DNA from 2 places in the Roseibium sp. R5 genome. Region 1 is predicted to be linked to the other one. Evidence: riboswitches for the same ligand, from Rfam matches in the RefSeq annotation. Region 1 holds a riboswitch; the other holds the start of a gene.
What was found. A riboswitch is a leader RNA that binds a small molecule or an ion and turns the genes downstream of it on or off. The one in region 1 is predicted to bind thiamine pyrophosphate.
Positions count from the first base shown of each region.

Region 2: it holds a riboswitch for thiamine pyrophosphate, as region 1 does, so the genes downstream of both, thiM (hydroxyethylthiazole kinase) here and AC0J4F_RS08430 (ABC transporter permease) in region 1, are expected to answer to the same signal.

Region 1 is NZ_CM146910.1:1,800,080-1,804,744, reverse strand. Features, by position in the region: gene AC0J4F_RS08440 (CHASE2 domain-containing protein) at 1-1,170, shown strand, start outside; gene AC0J4F_RS08435 (ABC transporter substrate-binding protein) at 1,208-2,149, opposite strand; gene AC0J4F_RS08430 (ABC transporter permease) at 2,173-2,925, opposite strand; TPP riboswitch at 3,080-3,186, opposite strand; gene AC0J4F_RS08425 (hypothetical protein) at 3,265-4,665, opposite strand, start outside.
Region 2 is NZ_CM146910.1:2,717,868-2,722,532, forward strand. Features, by position in the region: gene AC0J4F_RS12665 (putative transporter) at 1-144, opposite strand, end outside; gene AC0J4F_RS12670 (DMT family transporter) at 502-1,503, shown strand; gene AC0J4F_RS12675 (Lrp/AsnC ligand binding domain-containing protein) at 1,548-1,784, opposite strand; TPP riboswitch at 1,922-2,032, shown strand; gene thiM (hydroxyethylthiazole kinase) at 2,101-2,874, shown strand; gene thiD (bifunctional hydroxymethylpyrimidine kinase/phosphomethylpyrimidine kinase) at 2,908-3,720, shown strand; gene AC0J4F_RS12690 (TRAP transporter substrate-binding protein) at 3,717-4,665, shown strand, end outside.

The DNA.
Region 1 (4,665 bases):
CTTGAGCAAATCATCAACGGTCAGTTCCTGACCCGGCCAGACTGGGCAAGTGGCCTTGAGACACTCACGACTTTTTTGGTCGGTGCAGTTTTCATTCTCATCTTGCCCATCATTGGCAGCCTTGGAACAGCCTTGCTTGGCGGTATTGTTGCCGCGGTGCTGATCGGCGGTTCTTTCTACCTCTTTTTGGACAAAGGGCTTCTCATCGACCCGATATACCCAAGCCTGTCTGTGTTTCTTGTCTTCGCGGCAGCAACGGTCATGCTCTATTTCCTGACCGAACGTGAAAAGCGTTTTGTCCGGCAGGCATTCAGCCAATACCTTTCTCCGGATCTCGTGACCCAGCTTGAAAAAGCGCCGGAGCAACTGACTTTGGGCGGTGAGATACGGCCAATGACCATACTGTTCATGGACATTCGCGGCTTCACGCCAATCTCCGAGCAACTGACGCCGACAGAGCTCGTTACCTTCCTCAATACTCTGCTCTCTCCTCTGTCCGATGCCATCCAGGCCGAAGGGGGAACGATCGACAAGTATATCGGTGACAGCATCATGGCGTTTTGGAATGCCCCAATACCCGTGCCGGACCACGCAGAAAAAGCAGGCCGGGCCAGTCTCGCTATGCTTAGAATTGTCGATGAACTGAATGAAAAAGACGCATTTGGTTTCAAGGCGCGCGGATTGAAAGCGCAGACGGTTCAGATCGGCATAGGTCTGAACAGTGGCGATGCCTGCGTTGGCAATATGGGCTCAGAGCACCGGTTCAATTATTCGGTGATCGGCGATGCGGTAAACGTAGCATCGAGGATTGAATCAAGTTGCAAGGCGGTGGGCGCAGATCTCCTCGTCTCGGAAGAGACAAGAAAGCAGGCACCGGAGCTGGCCTACCTGGAAGCCGGCGAGATTTCTCTCAAGGGTAAAAGCGAAACCGTTACACTGTTTGCGCTGTTGGGCGACGAGAACTACGCAAGATCCGAGGACTTTCAGAAGCTCGCTCAAACTCACGATTCACTTATAAGAGCGATCGAAGCAGGCAATGTAACTGCCGCACATGGTGCTCTCACTGCCGCCCAGCAGTCCGCCTCACGGCTCAGCAGCTTTTACACCCCGTTTGCCGCCCGGATTGCAGACCTCCCCTTGGCGCAAGACGAAAGCAGCGCGGCATCCTGAGACACCACGCTGCTGATTTCCGAGAAGTTAGTGATGATCAGCGAATCTCGACCGCATAGGTATCGACAGGAACCACTTTAGAGATCAGGTCATTTTCAGCCATGAACTCCGCAAAACGCTGATAACGGCCTTCATCAAGGGCTGCCGGGCGTTTTGCGAAACGCGGCAGCGTATCGGCCCAGGCGCGTTTGTTCAGCTCGTCATTCAGGTTCGGGTAGGCTTCGATGAACGCATTCCAGGCTTCGTCCGGATGGTTCGTCAGGAAAATCGTGGCCGCTTCGATGGCCGCCATGAATTTTGCGTAGCGCGGATCATCTGTCTTGTCCTTGTGAACAACGTAGATCAGCTCGTCAAAAATCGGCACACCATTCTCTTCCGGATAGAACGCCTTGCCTTCCTTGCCTTCAATCTCGATCTGAGTGAGCTCGAAATTCCGGTAAGCACCGATGACCGCATCGACTTGGCCGGACATCAGCGACGGTGACAGAGCAAAGTTGACGTTGATCAGCTCGACATCGTCGACACTGAGGTCGACAGACCGCAGCATCTGGCCGAGCATGGCGTCTTCAAATCCGGACACAGAAAAACCGATCTTCTTTCCCTTCAGGTCTTTCAATTCCTTGATCGGACCATCTTTGAGGACGATGAGAGAGTTCAATGGTGTCTCTACGAGCGTTCCGATCCACTTAAGCGGAAGTCCTTCCTCGATCTGGGCGTGCAAAGTCGGCTGATAGGAAATGGCAATGTCGCCCTGTCCTGCTGCAACCAGTTTCGGCGGCATCGCGGGGTCGGCAGGTTCTATCAATTCGACATCCAGACCTTCTGCCTCAAAGAATCCCATCGCTTGGGCGGTGATCAGCGGTGCGTGGTCGGGATTGGTGAACCAATCCATCAAGACCGTCAGTTTTTCGGCTGCTTGTACAGGTGCCGACGCAAACAGAGCGGCTGCGAAAGCGGCAGAGAGCAGTGTTTTTTTCATTCAATCCTCCAAGGAAAAGCAGATCAGTCTTCAACCTGCCAAGGAACAAGAAACCGGGTGAAATGGTCTACGGCGAACCGCAATGACAGAACCATGAGAGCGAGCAGGATCAGCGCGGCAAACATCACGTCCGTCTGCATCCGTGCGTTGCTTTGAAGCATGATGAAAGCGAGCCCGCCCTTCGCGCCGACCCACTCCCCAACAATCGCACCGATTGGCGCGAAAACAGCCGCGATCCTCAAGCCGGACGCCAAGGCAGGCATGGCAGACGGCAGCCGGAACACCCAAAGTTCCTTGAGGCGGGATACACGATAAAGGCGGCTGAGGTCCGAAAGCCCGGGATCAAGGCGGCGCAGCCCATCATAGAACGTGGAGGTCACGGCAAAGAAGATCACCAAAACCGCCATGACAATTTTGGAGGCTAGGCCAAATCCGAGCCACAAAACGAGGATCGGCGCGATCGCAAAAACGGGCAAGGCCTGGGTGACGAGGATCGTCGGCATAATCGCCCGTTTGGCCACGGGAAACACCCAAATCAGGATCGCCAAAAGGCACCCAGCAGCGACCCCAAAGACGAAGCCGAGAAGTGTCTCGGAAAAGGTGATGCTTGCATGGTGCAGGAGAAACAGGCCTTGGTTCTGAAACGCAACAAAAACGCGCTCAGGGCCAGGCAGCATATACGGCGGGATTTCAAAGAAACGGACCAAGGCCGCCCAAATGAAAACGGCGACCGCAACGCCGGCACAGCGTTTCAGCAGGAAAACCAAAACCATCATATATCGCCGCTCCCTACCGGGATGGCGTATGGTTTTGTGTTTCTATAAAGGGCTGAAAGCTGTTGTACAGCGTGTGCCCCGCGCTTTAGCGCATAAGCAGACATAAGGATCTCCTGTCTTCAGCAAAGCCGAAAATGACACTGGAGATCCGGGAAGAGGCTAAGGTTTCCGTCCCTTCGCCGGCATGACCCGGATCAGGTTCTAAGGGTTCGGCGCGATGCCATCTCAGTTCCGGAAACCGGAACACCCCTCGGACCAAGCGGGACAATGCCCCGCCAATTTACAAATTGCAAGAGAAACCGCGGAGCACCCGCTAAAAACGCAAGATGCTGAATCTGCTTACCCGGCTTGCCAGGCGGTGACTGCTTTTTCAACGGCATCTTCGCCGATCGGGCCCTTCTCGAGCGTGAGAATGCCGCGTTTGCCATTCTCATAAAGCATCGGGATGTCGATCCAGCCACGCTCACGCAAAAGTGCCAAATTGCGTTGTTGCTCATTGGGCAAGCTGGACAACGCAATCCAGAAAAAGCCGGGAGAGACCTTCACGGATGCCCCGATCAAGGCATCGCCGCGCGCTTCCTCGGTCGGCTTCATGACCAAGCCGGGAACATTGACGATATCGCCGCCGGAAAACCCTTCTGGAAGTTCATATTTGATCTCAACAAGATGGCTTGCCGGCAGGGACGTATCATCGTTGGGCTTGATACGGATATCGACTTTGATATCCCGCTCCGGAATTTCGACGGCAGCGGAGAGGACAGACTGCGCTTCACCGCCAAGATCGGTCTCTTCGCCAAGTGTCCAGATGACGGCTCCTTGTGCCGCAGTACCGGTAGAGCTGGCATCTGCCCCTTCCTCATAAAGGATGGAACGTTGCGCTCCGGAAGCCGGCACCTGGGCTGCCGGTGCCGGTTCGGATTGCTCTGGGCTCACTGCAGCAAGACTGTCCGGTTGAACGCCCTGACTTACTTCGGCGCTATCCGTCGCTGGCGTATCGACATCGGCAGATGGGGTACTTTCCACATTCGTCACGATCGACGGCTGAGCAACAGTTCCCGGTGCTGTTTCTTGCGGGTTGATGGTCGTCGTTGTCACTGCGCGCGCGTCAGGTGCAACCACATTTGCATCGGTCTCATTCAAAAGACGATCAGTGTTCTTGCTCGCCTCGTCTGCATCTTCCGAGGATGCGGCCACGGTGTCTTCGACGGGTGCCGCTGGTTCGGTAACAGCCGTTGTTTCCGGCTCTTGTGAAACAGCCGGTGCGGCGTCGGTCACAGCCTCATCAGACGGCCCGGACAAGAAGAAATAGGCAGCGGCTCCAAGAACCAGAACGGCAACCACAGCAGCAGCTGCAATCGGCACTGTCCGGCTTTTTTCGTCCGAACCGCGAAGCGCCGCTGAAGCAGACGATCTTGAACGGCTGGCGCGGGACGATACTGGGGCGTCTGTTAAGCCTGCTGTTCCGGTCTGCGGCTGAACCACCTCATCTTCAAAGAGCGGTTCTGTTTGAGAGACTTGATCATCCGAGACCGGAGCCGGTTCGAGTGAAACAGGGTCATAGGCCGGAGGTGTCTCAGGTGAGGATACTGGACCTTCGGGCTCAGCCAGACTTGAACCAGTCGTTCCTGATAGAGGCGCGGCTTGTGGCGGGCTGTCATATGAAGCATCGGACGAAGGAGCACTTGCGGGCTCTTCGACTGGATAGGCAGACGGCTCCGGAGATGTCACCTGCGGTGCAGG
Region 2 (4,665 bases), 920 kb from region 1:
CTGAATGAGATCGTAAAAGCTGCCGAACCATTCGTTGATCTCGACGTTAAGGTTCACCTGGTACTGGGTGGCGCCGAGGATGACCACCGAGATGATCCAGGCCCAGAAGAACCATTTACGGTTCAAGAAAAACGATCGGAACATGGGGCGGCGCCTTTCGAATCGGGGATTTTTTATAAGTATAGGAGCCCGTAACGGCAGGAGCAGGTATGTGCCGGGTTTTCAGTTGCTTTTGAAGAGGAAACGTTGGTCATACACGCCGATTTTATCGGCAGACCCTGTTTAATTTGCCAAGGCTACGCGCGAGATTGCAAAAATTGAGGCCGGGGTAGATACTGGCCCCTCACTTCTGAAGCGATTTGCGCAAATCTTAACCTAAATGCTCGGCAGACCGATTTGAACCTGTTTGCGGCGCTTTTGTCTTCGCTGTTCTATTATTCTTTCAAAACTGGTGCGTGGCGCGGAAAGCGCTGGGTGTAAGCCAGTATCTGGATCCGATTTATGGCGTCAAAAAACACCGCAACCCAACAGTCCCGCGCGCCAGCGCCGACAGGTATGACACGTCAGGCTCCTCTGATCGGCATCGGGCTGAAGCTGGCCTCAACGATCGTGTTCTTTGCCATGGTGACGGTGCTCAAGATCGCCGCTGAACGTGTGCCGATCGGGGAACTCGTGTTTGCGCGGAATTTTTTCGGCGTCTTTCCGGTTCTGATGATGGTCGGGGTGCGGAGAGAGCTTGGCCTTGCGTTCCAGACGCAGAACCCAAAAGGACATCTTGTGCGCGCCTGCATCGGTTTGACGGCCATGGTGTGCATGTTCACCGCTTATGACCTGCTGCCGCTGCCTGATGCCACAGCCATCAACTTTGCAACACCGCTAATTGTTGTTGTTTTGGCCTTCTTCATGCTGGGCGAAACTGTCCGGATCTATCGGTGGAGCGCGGTCGCAGTTGGTTTTGTCGGCATCCTCGTCGTTTTGTCACCGCATCTGGGAGAGGGGGATTTCGACAACTCCGCCACCTTTGGGGCCATCGTCGGATTCATGGGGGCTGCCTTTGCGGCTCTTGCCATGATCACGGTCCGGAAGCTGTGCGTCACCGAGCGCACCTCGACCATTGTCACCTGGTTTTCCTTGTCGGCGACCGTGATCTCACTTCTGACCATTCCAGCCGGCTGGATCTGGCCGGACCAAGCCTGGATCATCCCGGATCTGGAAACAGCGGCACTGTTGGTGATGATTGGCCTATTCGGCGGTGTGGGACAGATCCTGTTGACCCAGAGCTACCGGTATGCAGATGCGTCGACCATCGCGCCGTTTGACTATGTGAACATGCTCTGGGCGATCCTGGTCGGCTGGGTCGTCTTTGCTGAAGTGCCGGTTCTTGAGGTGATTGTGGGTGCGGTGATCGTTATGGCCGCCGGGATCTTCGTGATTTACCGGGAGCACCGGCTTGGCCTTGACCGGACCAAGGACCGCCGGGCATCGACACCCTCGAAGTCTTGAAGACATGCCGCACGGACAAGTTCGCGCGGCTACATGCGGAATGGTCAGAACGCCTTGAACGTGATGATTGACTTGGTGTCCTGGATGCCGTCGATCGGGTGCACCTTCTCATTGACGAAGTGTCCAATGTCAGTGCCGTCTTCGATATAGAACTTCACGAGAAGATCATAGTCTCCGCTGGTGGAGTAGACTTCCGAAGCGATCTCGGCATCCGCGATTGCATTGGCAACCTGATAGGTTTTGCCGAGCTGACATTTGATCATCACGAAAAACGGGGTCATGGGGGCTCCTGCGGGCAAAAACGAACTGTGCCCCGACATCGCCTATCTCAAACAAACAGTCAATCGGCTGTCGGCGCTCGAACCACGGCGATAGCTAAGTGGGACTTGAAAACCCGCGCCTGGCTTGGTAGACAGATTTTGTCTCATGGGGGTGCCCGGCAATTGTGGATCGGGCTGAGAGGCGAACGGCCAACTCCTAGAACCTGATCCGGCTTGTACCGGCGGAGGGATTTGAGATCATGACTGATCTTTTACGTATTATCCGAAAAACGATGGCGCGGAACGCCGGCTCTTTGAACTTGAAAAGGAGCCAGGCATGAGTTTGTCGATTGCCGCGAGCACGCAGGCGCTGTCGGCGGATGCGGTCTTTTCCTCGCTGGAGCGGGTGCGGGCAAAAAGACCCCGTGTTCATGCCATCACCAATACGGTTGCGCAGGGCTTTACGGCCAATGTCCTGTTGGCGCTCGGCGCTGTGCCATCCATGACGATCGCACCAGAGGAAGTTCAGAGCTTTGCAGCATCTGCCGATGCTCTTCTGATTAACCTCGGAACACTGGACAACAGCCGCCGTTTAGCGATCCCGGTTGCGATTGATGCGGCCAAGGAAGCTGGGCGGCCAATCACCATTGATCCGGTGTTCGCGGATCGGTCGCCGCAGCGCTGTACCTATGCCAAAGAGCTTTTGCAAACGCTACCGTCTCTTGTCCGGGCGAATGAAGCCGAGATGACCGCGCTCTTTGATGCGCGGGCCGAGGTTGACGCTTTGATTTCGGAGGGAGCGGTCTTTGCCGTGACCGGAGAAGAGGATCAGATCGAGAGCCGGGGCGAAGACTACCGGCTACGCAATGGTCATCCTCTTTTGGCCAGAGTGACGGCCACCGGCTGTGCGGGGGGCGCGGTCCTCGCAGCGTTTGCGAGCGTTGAGCCAGATACAGCGCTTGCCGCGGCATCTGGCCTGTCCGTCTTCAACATTGCGGGCGAAATCGCCGCTTCCCGGAGCGGGGGACCTGGCAGTCTGGTTCCAGAGCTTCTCGACACGCTGTACAGCCTAACGGCCCGCGATATCGAAAGCCGTCTTCAAACCGGCTGACATCCATTCCTATAGTATTGTGCGGAGGGCACCATGACCGCAATCGCGGTGACAATAGCAGGCTCGGATTCCGGCGGTGGGGCCGGCATTCAGGCGGACTTGAAATCCTTTTCGGCAAATGGCGTTTACGGGGCGAGCGTCTTAACGGCGCTCACGGCACAAAACACCCTTGGTGTCACGGCAATCCATGATGTGCCGGTCGAATTCGTACGCGCGCAGATCGATGCCGTCTATTCCGACCTAGCGGTAACAGCCACCAAGATTGGCATGCTCTCGCAGGTGCCGATCATTGAGGAAGTCGCTGAAGGTTTGAAACGCCATCAAACAGGACCGGTCGTCCTGGATCCCGTGATGGTGGCCGCATCCGGAGATCCGCTTTTGGCGGAAAGTGCGGTCGCAACCCTGATTTCCAAGTTGGTGCCCTTGGCCGACATCATCACGCCCAACCTTCATGAAGCAGCCCGCATGCTTGAGGGCGAAGTCGCCCATAGCGAAATCGACATGCAGCGCCAGGCCAAACAGCTGATCGACCTCGGGGCAAAGGCTGTTTTGTTGAAGGGCGGACACGGCGACAGTGCGGAAAGCGCTGACCTTTTGATAACTGAAGACGATGAAAGCCTCTGGTTGCGTGAGGACCGCATCGCAACGGACAACACCCACGGCACTGGATGTACGTTGTCTTCCGCTATCGCAGCGGGACTAGCCAAGGGAAAAACGCTTGGTGGCGCGGTCTCCAGTGCAAAAACCTATATCCACGAAGCGATCCGCCATGCAGACGAACTCAAGATTGGACAGGGTCATGGACCGGTCCATCACTTCCACGCTTTTTGGGAGGGCCCACAATGAGTGGTGCTTCTAAACATAAAAAGAGCGTCAGCCGCCGGGACATGCTTGTGGGCAGTGCCGTTGGAAGCGCATCGGTTTTATCTGCCCCAGCGGTGATGGCACAAAGTACGGTCACCGAATGGAAGCTGGTGACATCCTGGCCGAAAAACCTGCCAGGTCCGGGTGTCACGGCGCAGCGGATCGCTGATCAGATCGCGTTGCTCTCAGGTGGTGCGTTCAAGATCCGTTTGTTTGCTGCCGGCGAACTGGTGCCGGCGCTCGGTGTGTTTGATGCCGTCTCAAACGGCACTGCGGACATGGCGCATACAGCCTCGTTCTTCTGGCAAGGCAAGATCCCGGCCTCCGTCTATTTCACCGCGGTCCCCTTCGGTCTGCTCCCGCATGAACATATCAGCTGGATCGAGCAAGGCGGCGGGCAGGCGCTCTGGGATGAGCTTTACGCGCCGTTCGGTATCAAACCGGTGATGGCGGGTAACACCGGTGTTCAGATGGGCGGCTGGTACAAGAAACCCCTCCAGAACCTCGATGATCTGCGCGGCCTGAAGATCCGGATGCCGGGCCTGGGTGGAGAGGTGATGCGCAGACTTGGGGCCGCTCCGGTTGGTTTGCCACCGGGTGAGTTGTTTCAAGCACTCCAAACAGGTGTTCTGGATGCAACTGAATTTCTCGGCCCCTGGTCGGATCGGGCCATGGGGTTCCATAAGGCCGCGAAATATTATTATTCACCTGGTTTCCACGAACCGAACGGGACGGGCGAGGCACTGTTCAATCAGTCAGCTTTTGATGCTTTACCCAAGGAATTCCAGACAATTCTATTGGAGGCGTGCCGCGCTGAGAATGGACGTGCGCTTGCTGAGAGCGATTGGGAAAATGCCGGAAGCCTGCAGTTGCTCCAGCAAGAAGATGGCGTTGAAGTCCTTTCCTATCCGGAGGACATTCTTGACG